Regions from separate parts of the Staphylococcus arlettae genome, predicted to be linked through region 3. Evidence: riboswitches for the same ligand, from Rfam matches in the RefSeq annotation. Region 3 holds a riboswitch; each other region holds the start of a gene.
The links. Region 3 has a riboswitch for S-adenosylmethionine ahead of MUA37_RS03030 (Na+/H+ antiporter NhaC family protein). Riboswitches for the same ligand answer to the same signal wherever they lie in the genome.

Region 1 (6,229 bases), 410 kb from region 3:
TGATAGGATTTTCGCGTGGAGGATTACAGGGGCTCCTGACATACTATGACTTACCAGTATCCAGTTTTATCATTTGGGGTGGTGTGTCTGATATCAAACTAATGTATGAAGAGCGCGTGGATTTGAGAGGAATGTTGCGGCGTATGATTGGTCACCCTAAAAAACAAGCAGCTGCTTACCAGTTGCGTGATGCCATGCAATATATTACACCAACAAGCCCACCTATATTAATAGTCCATGGTGCACAAGATCACCAAGTAGGTATTCATCAAGCGTATTATTTAGCTCAAGCGTTGAACGATATCTCGTTAACTTACCGCACCTTATACCAACAACAAGAAGGGCATGTGCCAAGACCGTTTGCCTTGTCACCTGTTTTGAATCAGATACAACAGTGGATGTCAGATGTTGAACACCAAACGATTCAAGATGATTATGCAATAGAATAAATTACAAAGAGGCTGAGACAAATTGATATGCTCCCTTCAAAGTAGACATTAAAAAAATGAAAACTTTGAAGGGAGTATTTTTATGTCTAGAAAATTAATTGACTTAGATTTATTACAATCAGTTTTTAATAATTATGAAAATGGTATGAGTTTCGAAAGCATTGTAGAAATAGTTGATGTTAATCTATCTCCAGAATATCTCCGTTATATGTACAATAGGTATTTAACAAACGGCTTATATTCTTTAATACGTAACTCACAAAATAATAAGTATTCATTTCAATTTAAAATGAATGTAGTTCAGGAATATTTGGATAATGATATATCTTATAAAAAATTGGCCATTAAATATAATATTCCTGCCCATGAAACTGTACGCAAATGGGTAAATCGTTATACTGGAAGAAAAGAGAATACCAATTATTCTCCAAAACAAGAGGTGTATACGATGAAAGGTAAAACAACAACATTCAAAGAACGTCTTATAATTGTAGAATACTATTTAGATAATGAAATTAGTTATAAAGATTGTGCTAAAAAATATGATGTTAGTTACGGTCAGTTGTACCAATGGGTACAAAAGTATAAATCACATGGCCGTGATGGCCTCCAAGACGGTAGAGGCAAAGGCAAACCTAAATCTATATTAACACCAGAAGAACAGAGAGAAGCTGAAATCCAAGAACTAAAAGATCGAAATAAAATATTAGAAATGGAAAATAAAGTCTTAAAAAAATATCAAGAAATAGAAAGAGAGATGATAAATCAACAAGCAAAAAAATCGCAGCATATGAAACGATTGAAGCGCTAAGAAATGAATTTCCAATTAAACATTTATGCCAAACTTTAAATATTTCACGCGCAAGTTATTATAAATGGTTACATCGAAAGCCCACACAAAAAGAATTTGAAAATAAAATATTAATAAAAGAAATCAAACACATTTATGAAAAATATAAAGGCATTTATGGATATAGACGAATTTATATTTATATTCGCCTATATTTGCATAAAAAAGTAAATCATAAACGTGTTTATCGGTTAATGAATCAACTAAATTTAAAAGCAGTTATCCGCCGTAAACGCAAGCGCTATAAGCCTTGTACTCCTCAAACGATAGCCGAAAACGAATTAAATCGTGAGTTTCAAGAAAGAGAGGCTAATAAAAATTGCTAACAGATGTAACTGAGTTCCAACTTGAAAATGGAAGTAAAATATATCTTAGTGCAATATATGATTTGGGAACAGGTAAAATCGTAAGTCATTATTTGGGAAATTCAAATAACAATCAACTCGTATTTAAAACATTTGATAAGGCAGTCAAGACTGTAACTAGTACCGAAGGTATTATATTTCATAGCGATCGTGGTTTTCAGTATACTTCCCGATTATTTAAAAATAAGTTAAATCACCATAAAATGATACAAAGTATGTCTCGTGTTGGAAAGTGTATTGATAATGGTCCTATGGAAGGTGTTTGGGGAATTATTAAATCTGAGATTTATAGAGGTTCTAAACGGTTTAAATTCGAAAGTATAGAAGAAGCATTTCAAGTTATAAATAAATATATAAAGTTTTTTAATAATGAAAGAATTACATTAAAAATGGCTAATCTCGCATAAAACGAGACTAACCAATTTTTTAATTATTTACTTGTCTACTTGACTGGGTGCAGTTCAAATTACTTATGTCCCAGCCTCTTTTCATATTATTATAATTGTTTAAATCCGCCTTTGATTGCGAGTTCTTGTGCTTCAGTACCGAATTTTTCAAAATTCTCATTAAAGCGATTAATTAAGTCTTGTGCTTGCTCTTTATATGCAGCAGCATCGCTCCAAGCATTAATTGGGTTTAAAATTGTCTGTGGCACATCATCTACTTCAACAGGGATACTTAATCCGAAAGTATCGTCCTTCTTGAATTCAGCATCTTTCAATTGACCTGTGATAGCTTGATTTACCATTTGGCGTGTATAGTTTAGGCTAATTCTTCTACCTACACCATATTTACCACCAGTCCATCCAGTGTTAACTAAATACACATCTACTTCGTGCTCGTCGATAAGTTCACCTAAAATATCAGCGTATACAGTAGCATTGAGTGGTAAGAATGGAGAACCAAAGCATGTAGAGAATGATGGTTCAGGTTCAGTAACACCACGTTCTGTACCAGCTAATTTAGCTGTAAAACCACTTAAGAAATGATACATAGCTTGATCTTTTGTTAACTTAGCGATTGGTGGTAATACACCGAAAGCATCAGCAGTCAAAAAGATAATTGTATTTGGATGCGCTGCTTTTGATGGTTTAACAATATTATCTATGTGATCAATAGGGTAAGCAGCTCGAGTATTTTCGGTATAGTAATTGTCATCGAAATCAACATCTCCGTAATTATCAACAACTACATTTTCTAATACAGTACCATATTTTATAGCATCATATATTTGTGGTTCTTTTTTCTGTGATAGATTGATAGCTTTAGCATAGCAACCACCTTCGATATTAAAAATACCGTTTTCGTTCCAGCCATGCTCATCATCACCGATAAGTTTTCTTGTAGGGTCTGCTGACAATGTAGTTTTACCGGTACCTGATAAACCAAAGAATAACGCGACATCTCCTTTTTCACCAACATTTGCAGAACAGTGCATACTTAAAATGTCACTTTTTGGTAATAGGTAATTCATTACAGAAAAAATACCTTTTTTCATTTCACCGGCATATTCAGTGCCACCGATTAAAATGACTTTGTGTTTAAATGATGTAATAATAAATGTTTCAGAGTTTGTGCCATCGATGGTAGGATCAGCTTTGAACCTTGGTGCAGAAACGATTGTAAAATCTGCTTTAATGTCTTCTGCTTCTTCTTTTGAGCTAGGTTTAATGAACATGTTTTGAGCAAATAAGTTATGCCATGCTAATTCATTAATTACCGTTAAGTTCAACTGTGAATCTTCATCGCTACCTGCATAACCATTAAAGATGTATAGCTCATCTTTTTCATCTAAATAATCTAATACTTTATCATATAAATTAAGGAAAGTTGTTTCATCAATGGGCTGATTGATTTCTCCCCAGTCGATATCATCTTTATATGATGGTTCAGAAACGATGAATTTATCTTTTGGTGATCGACCTGTATATTTACCTGTTCTTGCGTTTATTGCGCCTAGTTCTGTTAGTTCACCTTCATTATTATCAATGATTTTATAATTTAATTCTGTTGTTGATAATTGAAATAAGGAAGTGTTTTTTCTTAAAATGTTTTGTAGTTTATTAGTGTAAGTATACGTGTCTATCGCCATACTTAATCCCTCCATCGTTATTTTAATGTAAGCCCTTACAGTTAACGAGTATAACATAATTACATAATTAATCCATACCAATTTTCGATAAAATTTGAATAAAAGTTAAATTGACATAAGATGCCAGATTAGTTACTATATTAGTAACGGATTCTCTTATCCTGAGTGGCGGAGGGACATGGACCCAATGAAGCCCAGCAACCTCTTCTTAATTGAAGGAAGGTGCCAAACCGTTTGCAGACCTATATTGTCTGAACGATAAGAGCGAATGGACGTACAGAGCCTTCTCTCTATTTATATAGTGATGAAGGCTCTTTTTTATTAAGCTCAACAGATAGAGAATTTTCGTAATTTAAAGCTAAAGGAGCACATTATGACTTACAATAGAAGACTTTTTACTTCAGAATCTGTAACAGAGGGACATCCAGATAAAATTGCAGACCAAGTTTCTGACGCAATTTTGGATGAAATTTTAAAGGATGACCCAAATGCAAGAGTGGCATGTGAAACAACAGTAACAACAGGAATGGCACTTATTTCAGGAGAAATATCTACATCTACTTACGTCGATATTCCGAAAGTTGTCAGAGAAACAATAAAAGAAATTGGCTATACTCGTGCAAAATTTGGTTATGATAGTCAAACAATGGCTGTTTTAACAGCAATAGATGAACAATCATCAGATATAGCACAAGGTGTAGATACTGCATTAGAGTATCGTAATGATATTTCGGAAGAAGAAATAGAAGCAACTGGAGCAGGTGACCAAGGCTTAATGTTTGGTTATGCTACGAATGAAACGGATACATATATGCCGTTACCAATTTTTTTATCACACCAACTTGCAAAACGCTTATCAGATGTTAGAAAAGACAAAATACTTGATTACTTAAGACCAGATGGAAAAGTACAAGTAACAGTGGAATATGATGAGCAAGATGAACCAAAACGTATAGACACAATTGTCTTATCAACACAACATGCAGAAGATGTTGAATTAACACAAATTGAACAAGATATTAAACAGCATGTAATTGAACCAACTGTACCGACAGCATTATTAGATGCAGAGACTAAATTTTATATTAACCCAACAGGTCGTTTCGTAATTGGAGGGCCACAAGGTGATGCTGGATTAACTGGCCGTAAAATTATTGTTGATACGTATGGTGGTTATGCACGACATGGTGGGGGATGCTTTAGTGGTAAGGATCCAACCAAAGTAGATAGATCTGCTGCATATGCTGCTAGATATGTTGCTAAAAATATTGTTGCTGCTGAATTAGCTGACAAATGTGAAGTTCAATTGGCATATGCTATTGGTGTAGCTGAACCTGTATCTATCGCAATTGATACTTTTGGAACAGGTAAAGTAGGCGAAGCACAATTAGTTGAAGCAGTAAGAAATCATTTCGACTTACGTCCGGCAGGCATAATCAAAATGTTAGATTTAAAACAACCAATCTATAAACAAACAGCAGCTTATGGTCATTTTGGTAGAACAGATGTATTGTTACCATGGGAAAAACTGGATAAAGTTAATTTATTGAAAGATTCGGTACAAGCATAATAACAATTTCAAAAATATGTGAGTTTTCCATCGAATGATAAACAGTTTTCTATTATAATGTAAGTATTGAAGAAAAAAGGAGCGAAATTGTTATGAATTCATTTGGACCAATTGAAATTGGTTTGATTGTAGCTGTGATCGTAGCAGTCATTTGCTTGATATTATTTTTAGTTACACTTAAAAGTAAGAAGAAAGCACAACAAAAAGCAGAAGAGCATTATCAAAAAAAAGAAAAGCAATTACAGGATTCTTATGCTGAGGAATTAGAAAAAGAAAGAATTGAAAATAAGAAAACTGTAACTAAACAAAAGGAAGATTACGATCACACTGTAAACTCCAAAAATCGTGAAATTGATGCGTTAAAACTTTTCTCGAAAAATCATAGTGAATATGTCACTGATATGAGGTTGATTGGTATTCGTGAGCGTTTGGTGAATGAAAAACGTATTCGACCAGAAGACATGCATATTATGGCAAATATCTTTTTACCTCGAAATGAGTTTAGTGATTTGCAACGTATTAGCCATTTAGTTTTAACACGAACAGGACTTTATATTATTGATTCACAATTATTAAAAGGTCATGTATATAATGGTATAAGCGGTGCTCAGTTTGAAGAAACGCCAATGATGTCACAAGTATTTGATACATTAGACTTAGATAAGAAGGATCCTCAAGTATTAGTATTGGATCAAAATGACGATACACAGTCATTATCAGTAGTTAATTATTCTAATCATTTGGAAGCTGTTGAAAAGTTAGCTGGTGACTTACAAAATGAATTGAATTTAAAATATACACCAACAACAATTTTATATTTCAATCCTAAAAATGATGGTGGGGTTACTATTTCTAACTTTGCGCAAACTGCTAATAGTAAAGTATTAGTTGGACCAGAACAAC
Region 2 (6,229 bases), 660 kb from region 3:
TGTGAAGTTACGTGTATCGACGATAATACCTGCAAACATGACCGTCGATTCTAAACGTGTTAACCGTTGTTCCGTCGGTTGATACTCTAGCAGCTCTGTGACTAACTCTGCTGTCGAACTAGCATATGGTTCCATATATACTAATAGTGGACTTGAAATAAAGCTTTCTCCACGTCGATGATGGTCAATGACTACTTTACGGTTTGCTTTGTTTAAAATATTTTCATCAATGACCATTTCTGGTTTATGCGTATCAACAACGACTACTGTTGTTTTTGAAGTCATCATATCCCATGCGTCATCCGAATTGATAAAACGATTTTTTAATTCTGGTTTTTCATCAATAGCATCCATAACACGTCTTAGTGTTGGATCAATATCTGAATCATTTAACACGATGTAAGCATCTAAGTTATTCATCATCGCAAAACGTGAAACCCCTATGGCAGCGCCAATAGCATCTAAATCAGGTCGTGTGTGACCCATAATAATTACTTTATCGCCTTCCATTAAGATGTCTTTTAACGCATGTGAAATAACACGCGCTCTAACACGCGTACGTTTTTCCATCGGGTCAGTCTTACCACCATAAAATCGAACGTTACCGTTCATATTTTTAATAGCGACTTGGTCACCACCACGGCCTAAAGCTAAATCAAGGCCAGACTGTGATAATTCACCTAAATCGATTAAGTTTTCCGAACCTTCACCGACACCGATACTTAAAGTTAATTGTGCACGGTAACCGACACTCTTTTCACGTAATTGACTAAGAATATCGAAGTTCGTTTCTTCAATGTCATTTAAAATACGTTGGTTTAAATATGCTACGAATTGATCTGTACTATAGCGTTTGAAATAAATATCATATTCTGATGCCCAACGACTAATAACACGCATCACCATAGAGTTAATTTCAGATCGTTGCGTATCGTTCATATTTTGCGTAATCTCATCATAGTTATCTAAGAATAAAGTCGCGATAATCGGTTTTGATTCATTATATAGCTCATTCGTATGTACTTCTTCAGTAATGTCGAAGAAATACAATACGTGTTCTTCTTCTGAATATCTCACACGATAGTAATATTCATTATCTTGGATTTCAATTTCTTTGGTTTTTTCTAGTTGCTTTAAAATATTAGGATATACTTCATTAATCGGATCAGAAATTACGTTTCTAGCTGAACGCTCTAACATAAACTGGTTCATCCACTCTATGTTTTCATTTTCATCTATTACAATCATACCAATAGGTAAGTGTTTAATAGCAGTATTGCTACCAGCTGATATGTGTCCACTTAGTTCGTCTACATAATTGTCCATCTTGTGCAACGCTTGCCTCACCATTAATGCTGTGAGAATAATAATCACAATTAATATTGCCCCAGCAATACCTGCAATGAGTTGGCTGAAAATAAACCATACTACTACAAGTGCAATTGCCGTGAGCGCCATAATAATAAATGGTAAAACTAACGCTTTCTTAGTGGATTGACGGTTCATTTTTCCACCTCAAATCATTTTTTAATGATACCTTTTAAATTAAATGCTAAATCTATAAAACCGATTAAAACTACAATATGTGTTAATGGTGTTAATATTGTCCCTATAACCATTAATAACACTGTTAATATAGGCGGCATTGACTTGGCTTTGCCGAAGAAATGAATCACACTTAGCCCCTGAATATACATACATAATGATAACACAATTTCAAAATTTAATACGATACTTTGAAATGTACCCGGTTGGACGGCAAACATAACACAAATAAGTACAATTACATACATGAATAGTAATGACTTTCTCATTTGCCATGCGAATAGTGGTTTGAAAATTGGTGTCGCTACTTTAAATTTACGTAAAATTGGAAATGTAATCAGCAAGTTAATCAAGATCAATACAAATGCCGTTACAATAACGTAACTTGGTAGTTGAACTGCCATTTGACGAAAGCTTTCTTCTAACATTTGTTTATAATCGCCTTCGACACCACTACTTGTAATTACAGTATGCATTTGATCTTTTAGTGGTTTCGTTAATGATGCTGCACTAGGAATTTTATTAAATGCTTGTAATAACATAAATGCGACTAACGTTATGATACTGACAAACGTTGTCGTAATATATAAGATACGTTCTTTAGACGTACGTTCGGTTAATAGCTGACCGATGATAAAACTTAACACAAGTATTAAGACCATTACGCTTAATACAAAAACATTTCCTAACAATGTCGTTAGGATTACTGTTATCACAGCCGCTAGACCAAAAGATTCTTTGGATTTCTGCCATAACACGATGCCTGGTATCGTCGCAAAAAGACATAAAACAAGACCAAGCGGCGGTAATATATGCAAGACTAAAGCTACTATAATTAATGCTAAAATACTCAATATAGTTGCTTTAGGTTTTATTTTTGAAAACAAATTCGCCACTCCTATACTTTTTTGACTGTATTACTATTCTAACCTCTTTAAAAGTTTTATACAATTATAGGAAATATATTATAACTGTATTTCTTAAATTCTACTAGAAACGCGACACGTCACTACTTTTTGTAGATTTTCATCTATCACAAAGACACTTTTATACACATAGTTTACTCAAACTCACTGTACACATCAAAATGCCTTAATTTTAGCAGCTTACACACTAAAATTAAGGCATCAGTGTTATTTACGTTTAAATTGCGATACTTTTAAGAAATGATACAAGTTTGGCGCCCAATCATTGAAATTTAATAAGAAGCCATCATGTCCTACATTATCAGGCACAAAGAAATGACGATGATATTTGAAACGCTCCCCTACTGCACGTACTAAATCATCTGGATACAGTAAATCATCAGTAAAGCCCATTGTTAATACTTTTGTTTCTAATGAACTTAGCACCTCGGTAACATCATCTCGACCACGGTCAATATCATGACTATCTAAGACATCCAGCAGTGTTAAGTAACAGTCTAAATCAAAGTTTTTTTTGAATTTGTTTCCTTGATGTCGTTGATATGCAACGACTTGATCTGGTGTAAAGCGTTTATCATAACTTTTAGACGAGCGATACGTTAAAAATCCTAACTGTCGTGCAATGCTGAGACCATCCGTACCACCAAGATGTATCGCTTGGCGTGATATTTCATTAAAAGCTCTACTATATGACGACGTTTTGTCAGTAGCTGCTAAAATAACTGCTTTGTTGACTTCAAACTTTCGATTGTACAATAACTCCATAGTCTGCATACCACCAAGTGAACCACCGATTAAAATATCTATCCGGTTATATCCCAATGCTGCAATGCCCACTTCAATTGCACGCACAATGTCTCTTAAAGTTACTGATTTAGGAAAATCTTCATCTATTAATGCTGAACTAGAACCAAATGGACTCCCAATAACATTGAATGTTAAAAACTGATAATCATTGACTGGCATATAACCACCATCGATAATTTCACGCCACCAGCCCGGATCGTCTTCTGTCCCATAAGTAAGATGATTGCCTGTCAATGCATGACAAACTACTACGAGTGGTTGACCTTTATACCCTACGTGTTCATATCTTAATTTTAAATTATTAATCGTTTCTCCCGATTCTGTTGTAAAGGGGCCTAATTCTAATGTATCAACTGTATAATTTGTCATTGTTTTCCTCCTACCAAAAATTAAAAAACCTCTTACCCGATATAAGTAAGAAGTTCTTAATTACTTATCATTCGAATAGCACTCGTTGGTTTTAGCACCGTGCTTAACAAGTCGGTTGCTGAAGCGTCATCGGGCCAAGTCCCTTAGCTTCTCAGAATAAGATTTAATTTTATTTAGTATATCGCTATGTCTTTAGACGAATATTGCGTATAAGCATCTCAAAAATCTAAATTTTCTAATTACTTTCATTCTAACGAATAACGTTTACTACTTCAATGCTAAACATCAAAATAATAAACGAATCATCGCCATGACAAAAATACCTGCCAAGATGGTTATAGTTAAACTACGTGTTACTAATGCTACGAGTACAGTGGGAATTATCGTTACTAAAAATGGGATGTTTAGACTATAACCAAAGCTCCCACTCTGTTGTTCAATCACACCATCGATAATTAATGCGGTGAATAAAGTAATCGGAATAAATGACAACCACTTAACGACTTGCTCTGATAGTTGAATCTTCGAAATTACAATAAATGGGATAATACGTGTTAACCATGTTACTAAACCACATATCACAATAATAATTAACATATGTACTGAAGTAGTCATCGTGTCATCACCACCCCTAAACACGCTGCAATTACTGAAGATAAAATAATTGCTACATAAGTCGGCATGATTAGACTGAATAGCAACATCATGACAAGAACACTAACAATCAATATTAAGTAAATTGAAATATAAGAACGTTGAACCGTCTCAAATTGTGACACTGCTAAGAAAATAAACATGCCGACAATCGCAAAGTCGAGTCCAAAAACATCGGGATTTTGTATGTATTTACCAAAGACTGCACCTACAACACTCGCAAGCGTCCAAAATAAATACGCTGTAATGTTCAGTCCATGCAACCAACGATCATTGATTTTCTCGCCTTTTAAATGTGGTGTGATAGCTACACCAAATGTTTCATCTGTAACTAACGTTGATAAACCTATACGATTCCACAAGCCATAATTTTTATAACTTGGCGCCAATGTCATACTTAATAAAAACATTCTAGAATTGACGATAAATGTAGTAAGTACGATCGCAGAAATTGGTGTACCAGCTATAACTAAACTACAAATAATAAATTGTGCTGCACCTGCATATATTAATAAACATAACAAGATTATTTCGAGCAAACTAAAACCAGATGCTACAGCCACAATGCCAAATGATAAGCCTACACCCGCGTAGCCTAATAATGTAGGAATACATTCTTTCACACCTTGCTTAAATGTCACACGTTCAGTCATTTCATCCCTCCTAAAGCGTAAAATAATAGTAACAGTCTAATATAGAAATAAAGGAACATCAACAAGGCTAGACTTAGGTTTGTGCGAGGTCAGACTACCGGTATACTAAAAACCGCTTTGTTTCCCCTCTTTTATCTGTGCTATGCAGTATTGATTTTATGTTTTTTTACTCCCCCTACCCTGTTAAAATTTTCAAAAATAGTTATTAATTATAACTTTTAATATTAAATTTCCATTTATTACAGTATTATTATATATGTTTATGTTTATATTTTTTATATCTTGAATGCATTTTATATTTTATTGTTTCTATCTTTTTCGGATAATCTTTTGTTATTTTATCCATTCTTGTAGACTCCCCTACCCTCTTCGGTGGCCGCTAAAAAGCGCACCATTATGCTTAATGGCGCGCTTTAATTCTATATTGTTATTATTATTATTGCGTTACGGGACCGATAACTGTTTTGCCGCCCATAAATGGTACAAGTACTTCTGGAATAGTCACTGAACCATCGGCATTTTGATAATTTTCAACGATGGCAGCAAACGTACGTCCTACTGCTAATCCACTACCATTTAGTGTATGTGCTAATTCTGGTTTTGCTGTTTTATCACGTTTAAAACGAATATTAGAACGTCGTGCTTGGAAATCTGTGATATTTGAACATGAACTAATTTCTTTATAGTCATCATAGCTTGGTAACCATACTTCGATATCATAAGTTTTACTTGAACCAAAGCCAATATCACCTGTACATAAAATGACACGACGATATGGTAATTCTAATTCTTCTAAAATGGCTTCTGCGTGATTTGTCATTTCTTCTAAAGCATTCCAAGAATCTTCTGGTTTTTCAAATCTCACCATTTCAACTTTATCGAACTGATGGAGACGAATTAAACCACGTGTATCACGTCCAGCTGAACCTGCTTCACTACGATAACATGCTGATTGCGCAGTGAATTTTGCAGGTAACACATCTGGTGCAATGACTTCATTGCGGTAATAGTTCGTTAATGGAACCTCAGCTGTTGGGATGGTATATAAACCTTCTTGTTCTACTTTGAATAAATCTTCTTCGAACTTCGGTAACTGACCTGTACCATACATAGAATCAGCATTCACCAGTTGAGGCACCATCATTTCTGTATAGCCATGTTGAGTTGTATGTTTTGTTACCATGTAATTCATTAACGCACGTTCTAATTGTGCACCTTCACCTGTTAAAAAGACAAAGCGGGCACCAGACACTTTAGCAGCACGTTCGAAATCGA
Region 3 (6,229 bases):
ATGCAGTAACTGTAAATGCGGCTAAAGCCATTGACGTTGATGCCGGAACTATTGATAAAGGTGACAAAGCGAATATTGTCATTTGGGACGCACCTAATCATGAATATGTTCTTTACCATTATGGTATTAATCATGCTTCTAAAGTTATAAAAGACGGCAAAGTTATTGTAGATAATCAATATCAGTTACAAAATTAATATAAAGAGCTATGGGACAAGCATAATCATAGCATGTTATTGAAGCAACGATAAACATGTAAATGATTTATGCCTGTCCTATTTTTAATGTTAAATTTTAAATTCCGCTAACTATGATAATATAAAGAACATAAATTAATTTACATAGTCTCTGTTTAAAACTACGAATGGGAGTAATTTAACGTTTTAACATGTGCTTGTTGGAAAAAATAGCTTAGCTTTTTAACGAGCAAGTTTAAACTATTCGTTATTACTTCTTGCTATAATAGGCTATAGTAAATAAAAGCGATTGATTTAGTCGGTTATTTAATAAAAGTAGTCATGTGTATAAATGGAAAGCTGTTTTAAGGCAGAATAAGAACTATATGTTTCTATAAAATATACACATCGACAATATCAAAGGAGTGAGAAGGGATGACAAGTTTTGATGATTATGTAAAATGGAGACGTCTTTTACATCAATATCCTGAAGTATCAGATTATGAATATGAAACAACTAAAAAAATTAGAACTATTTTGGAATCATATGATATTAAAATATTAGATTTGCCGTTGGATACAGGTTTAGTTGCTGAAGTCGGACAAGGTGAGCAGTTTATAGCGGTACGTACTGATATAGATGCTTTACCTATAATTGAACAAGTTGAACATGATTTTAAATCGACTGCAGAAGGCGTAATGCATGCTTGTGGTCATGATATTCATATGGCAAGTATTTTAGCCGTAGCAATAAAACTTAAAGCTATGGAAACGCAATTAAATGGTCGTGTACGCATTATTTTTCAACCTGCAGAAGAAATAGCACATGGCGCATATAGTATTACTAATACTGGAGCATTGGAAGGTGTGAAAGCAGTATTAGGTTATCACAATTATCCTTCATTAGCTGTCGGTGAATTTGCTATCAAACAAGGAACGGTGACCTCAGCAGTAGACCGTTTTGAAATAACAATCCATGGTAAAGGTGCACATGCTGCTAAACCTGAACAAGGTAATGATCCAACAATCGTCTTAGGCCAACTCATTACTAGTATTCAATCAATAGTAAGTCGGAATTTATCTGCCTTTGATCAAGGTGTCGTGACTATCGGTGAAGTGTCTTCAGGTAATACATGGAATGTAATTGCTGACAATGCTTATGTACAAGGTACAGTACGTACGTTTGACGTGGAAGTACAACATTTAATAGAACAACGTTTACAACAAATATGTGATGGCCTTGCGCAAACTTTTGATGTGGAAATTGAGCTAACTTATCATAAACTGCCGGGAGCAGTGGTAAATGATGAACAACTAACACAGGATGCTATCGATGTGGCTCGTAACGTTGGTTATAACGTCACAATAATGGATAAACCGTTAACTATAGGAGAAGATTTTTCAGGTTTTTCAAACCAGTACCCAAGTGTATTTGCATTTATTGGGTCAGATAGTATGTATGATTTACATCACCCAAAATATGATCCGAACGAAGAAATATTACGATTAGTACCTGATTATTTTGTAGCATTTGTCCAAAAATTATTAAACGAATGAATGGTATAATATGTAATTGCTACCAGCGTTTTGGGGTAAACAAAAGTATAAAAATTTAATAGGCGAGTGTGTTTATGTCTAATATAAATCTAAGAATTAAATTTTCTAATGCTGATTTACTACAACAAGAATAATTAGTACGGGAATACCCCTTGATTTATGGCGGTAAAATGTCTTATCAAGGTTATGAAATTCTATTGGTATACAAATAGATTAAACATAAGAGTAACTTGTATTAGCATTGAATTTTGTTAGTATTTGGAATCGCTTATTATTGAATTAGGAGTATGAACAAATGAAAAGAATTGACCCACAAGGATTAACTAAAAAACAGAATTATAAATTATTAAGTGGTAGTGTCATTCCGAGACCCATTGCTTTTGTCACGACTCAAAGCGAAACCGGCGTAATGAATGCAGCACCATTTAGTTTTTTTAACGTGGTGAATAGTGCGCCCCCAATGATAATGATTTCAACAACGCGAGCAAATGGGAAAAGAAAAGATACTTCAGTAAATATAGAGCAAACCGGACAATTTGTTGTTCATATTACAGATAATAATATTGTAGAAGAAGTAAATAAGACGGCAGCTCCTATTGCTATAGAATTAAATGAATTAGAAAGAACATCATTAAATCTTGTGGATTCTGAAGCAGTAGATGTACCAGGGATTGCACAAGCTAAAGTACGTATGGAGTGTAAGCTGGATAGAATCATCCCACTAGGTGATAAGCTTGAAGGTTCTGATCTTATTATTGGTGAAGTAGTCATGTTTCATATAGCTGATGATGTATATTTTGAAGACAGTAAAATAAACCCTGACACTTTACAAGCTGTTAGTAGATTAGCTGGTAATGATTATGCTCACATAGGTGAAACATTTACGATAATTAGACCAAACAATTAATTTTATAGTTACTCAGTTAATAGTTTAGCTACAAACTGTTGACGTACTATCTAAAATGTTGTAACGTAATAACGAATTTAAATAGCTTATCAAGAGAAGTGGAGGGACTGGCCCTAGGAAGCTTCGGCAACATGGTAATGCGTGTGCCAATTCCAGTAGCAGCAAACATACTGCTAGAAGATAAGATGACAAGGTCTAATGCCGCTCTTTTCTTCAATAAGGAAAGAGCTTTTTTAATATGAAGAAAGTAGGTTAGTTATGAGTAAATTACAACAAGGTAGTTTTTGGGCACTATCGCCATTAATAGTATTTGTACTATTATTTTTAGGCGTTGGTATTATTACAGGTGATTTTACTACGATGCCATTAAATGTAGCAATTGTCATTGCTTCAATTTTTGGTTTGGTACAAAATAGGAAAAAGCCATTTGGTGAAAAAATAGATATTTTTACAAAAGGTGCAGGTCATCCTAATATTATTTTAATGGTGTTGATCTTTATTTTAGCGGGTGCCTTTTCACAAACAACGGAAGATATGGGAGGCGTACAATCTACTGTTAATCTCGGATTAACATTGATACCTGAGAATTTATTAATTGTAGGGTTGTTTGTAATTTCGATGTTTGTATCGATTTCAATGGGGACATCAGTTGGTACTGTTGCAGCCATTGCCCCAGTAGGTTTTGGACTTAGTCAAGCGACAGACATATCTTCAGCAATTACTATGGCTACAGTAGTAGGCGGTGCCATGTTTGGTGATAATTTATCTATGATTTCAGATACTACTATTGCAGCAGTACGTACTCAAAAAACAAAAATGAGCGACAAATTTAAAGTCAATTTTAAAATTGTTCTGCCGGGTGCACTCTTAACTATTATCGCGCTATGGTTTTTGACACAAGGTACACAAGTTGCTGACACAAAAAATTATGATTTTAACTTTATTAAAGTATTGCCTTATCTTATGGTCTTAATTTTAGCGATAGTAGGGGTTAATGTTGTAATTGTGTTAATAGGTGGTACGTTATTATCAGCAATTATAGGTCTGATTGATGGTTCATTTAAGTGGACGAGTTTATTACAATCTATTTCTAAAGGTATTATAGGTATGGAAGATATTGCCATCATTGCATTAATGATTGGTGGACTTGTAGCACTTATCCAACATAATGGCGGCATTGCATGGTTATTGAATTTTGTTCGGAATAGAGTGAAATCAAAGCGTGGGGCAGAGTTAGGTATAGCTGGTTTAGTAAGTACAGCTGATATTTCTACAGCTAATAATACAATTTCAATATTGATGGCAGGCCCATTAGCAAAAGATATTGCTGACGAGTATGACGTGGATCCAAGAAAATCCGCAAGTATTTTAGATATTTTCGCTAGTTGTTTCCAAGGAATCCTACCATATAGTCCACAACTTATTGCTGCTGCAGGTGTAGCAAAAGTATCTCCATTAGAATTGGTGCCATATAGCTTTTATCCAATGCTATTAGGTCTTTGTGGCTTAGTTGCTATTTTCTTAAAACTACCAAAATTAAAACCAAAAACACAAAAGTAGCGATTACTTTGACGTTCTAGTGTTTTGACGATAAAATATATTAGTTAATAACTATAACTACAACTACTAATTTTATTTGAAACGTTACAGTTTTGAATTGATGAGTATTACGGTAAGATAAAGGTAAGATTAAAGGTAGGTGACTATTTTGGCCAAGTACAACATTGAGAATGATAATGTGCAAGTACAATTGGAACGATTGTTTAAAGTTGAACCAGAATTGGTATATCAAGCTTGGACTGAGCAACAATTTTTGAAACGTTGGTTTATGACTTCTGAACGGACGAATCAAAGTATAACAATTGATGCGCGTGAAGAAGGTAAATATGAAATTGTTGATGTACGCAAAGGGAAAGCAAATAGAGTCCAAGGGACATTCGTTACCCTTGAACCGCATGACTATATTGAAATGACAATCGGCATGCCAGAACTGAGTGATGGTGAAGATACTATTCAAGTTGAAATATTTGAGCGTGAAGCTGGTATTACACAAATGCTATTTACGTATAGTGCGATAGTTCCTAAAGAGCGACGATTGACGCAATTAGAATATAAGCAAAAGAAAAAAGAATATCATGATTCAACAGCTCATGGTTTCGAAATGTTATTCGATAGGCTACAGGAAACAATTGAAGACTATCGTGAAAATTATAAAAATATTTAAAGAATAAATTAAAATTATAGTGCGCGGAATATAAATACAACAATTTAGTATATATAAATAGGTGACTATATGCTGAACACATTTATATACTAAGTATTAGCAATCTAGTCACCTTGATAATAGACGAAGCAATATGGCAGACAGTAATGTTTGATATCGCTTCGTCTTTTTTATGTGAAATTTTGTTGCACCATACGTTCGTGGTATTTGCGTAGTACAGTTTCAAAAAATATATGATAGCTAATAAAGCTTGAATAATCGGTACCATCTGTTAAATAGAAAGTATTACTAGAAACATAAATATTATAATTGGCTTTTTGTGCTAAATTGTTATCTTTTAACGTTGTGATAGAAAAGAAATATTTTTGTCTCACTTGCAAATAATTGGTGATCTCGGTTAATTGCTGTGATTCACCTGATAAAGAAATAATGAAGAAAATATCTTTATTTGTCGATTTATTTAATATCATTTTAAATTCATGAATATCATGTAAGACTATTACATTTTTATGGATAGTTAATAGTATACGTCGAGCTTCCTGTGCTACGTTCATTTGAGCTAAACCTGTACCATATAAATAAATCGTGTCTGCGTGGTAGATTTTATCTGTAATTAAGTGATAATCCACACGTTCCAAGTATGAGAATGTATTGGATATTTCTTGTTTGAATTGGTCTATGGAATCGGATGGTAACTGTGAGGGATGTTCTGTTTCAAACTTTAAGTATGACTTGAAATCACTATAACCATCGAATCCTAATTTTTTAGTAAACCGGTGTATTGAAGCATTGGAAGCATGCGTACGTGCAGCAAGCTCTTGGATTTTCATAGTTTTACATTCTCGTATATGTGTATTTACATAATGTGCAATTTGTATATCGTTATCGTTTAACTTTTCGAAATTGTTATTTAAGCGTTCGTCTAGTAACAACGCATTCACCTCTTCATAATTGAAAATATTTCCTTCATTTGAAAATATAATCTGATTATACAAAAGATTTCAATTTTAAGTCAAACCCTTGTTTATATGTAAGCGTTTACCTTAAGATGTTGTTAAGACATACAACTTGTATACGGTCAAAGTTGTAAATAACAGTATTTGATTAATGAGATTTAATTTTATGAATTGGGGTGGCAGTAATGAATGCTATAAAACGTTTTGGTAGTGCCATGATTGTACCGGTACTTATGTTTGCTTTCTTTGGTATTGTACTAGGATTTGCTACATTATTTAAAAATCCAGCAATTATGGGAAGTATAGCAGAGGATGGAACAACTTGGTTTAAAATATGGTCAGTGATTGAATCGGGTGGCTGGACAATTTTCAATCATATGGAAATTGTGTTTGTAGTAGGTTTACCTAT

Region 1: it holds a riboswitch for S-adenosylmethionine, as region 3 does, so the genes downstream of both, metK (methionine adenosyltransferase) here and MUA37_RS03030 (Na+/H+ antiporter NhaC family protein) in region 3, are expected to answer to the same signal.
Region 2: it holds a riboswitch for S-adenosylmethionine, as region 3 does, so the genes downstream of both, metX (homoserine O-acetyltransferase MetX) here and MUA37_RS03030 (Na+/H+ antiporter NhaC family protein) in region 3, are expected to answer to the same signal.

Annotation. Positions count from the first base shown of each region.
Region 1 covers NZ_CP094803.1:1,079,313-1,085,541, forward strand. The annotation lists gene MUA37_RS05275 (alpha/beta hydrolase family protein) at 1-449, shown strand, start outside; partial or broken gene MUA37_RS05280 (IS3 family transposase) at 506-2,071, shown strand; gene pckA (phosphoenolpyruvate carboxykinase (ATP)) at 2,161-3,756, opposite strand; SAM riboswitch class I at 3,910-4,021, shown strand; gene metK (methionine adenosyltransferase) at 4,130-5,326, shown strand; gene MUA37_RS05295 (nuclease-related domain-containing protein) at 5,419-6,229, shown strand, end outside.
Region 2 covers NZ_CP094803.1:14,454-20,682, reverse strand. The annotation lists gene MUA37_RS00080 (DHH family phosphoesterase) at 1-1,506, opposite strand, end outside; gene MUA37_RS00075 (YybS family protein) at 1,521-2,447, opposite strand; gene metX (homoserine O-acetyltransferase MetX) at 2,679-3,647, opposite strand; SAM riboswitch class I at 3,709-3,810, opposite strand; gene MUA37_RS00065 (AzlD domain-containing protein) at 3,933-4,262, opposite strand; gene MUA37_RS00060 (AzlC family ABC transporter permease) at 4,259-4,954, opposite strand; gene serS (serine--tRNA ligase) at 5,391-6,229, opposite strand, start outside.
Region 3 covers NZ_CP094803.1:670,088-676,316, forward strand. The annotation lists gene hutI (imidazolonepropionase) at 1-197, shown strand, start outside; gene MUA37_RS03020 (amidohydrolase) at 612-1,733, shown strand; gene MUA37_RS03025 (flavin reductase family protein) at 2,029-2,640, shown strand; SAM riboswitch class I at 2,724-2,827, shown strand; gene MUA37_RS03030 (Na+/H+ antiporter NhaC family protein) at 2,899-4,200, shown strand; gene MUA37_RS03035 (SRPBCC family protein) at 4,349-4,864, shown strand; gene MUA37_RS03040 (MurR/RpiR family transcriptional regulator) at 5,035-5,796, opposite strand; gene MUA37_RS03045 (alpha-glucoside-specific PTS transporter subunit IIBC) at 6,006-6,229, shown strand, end outside.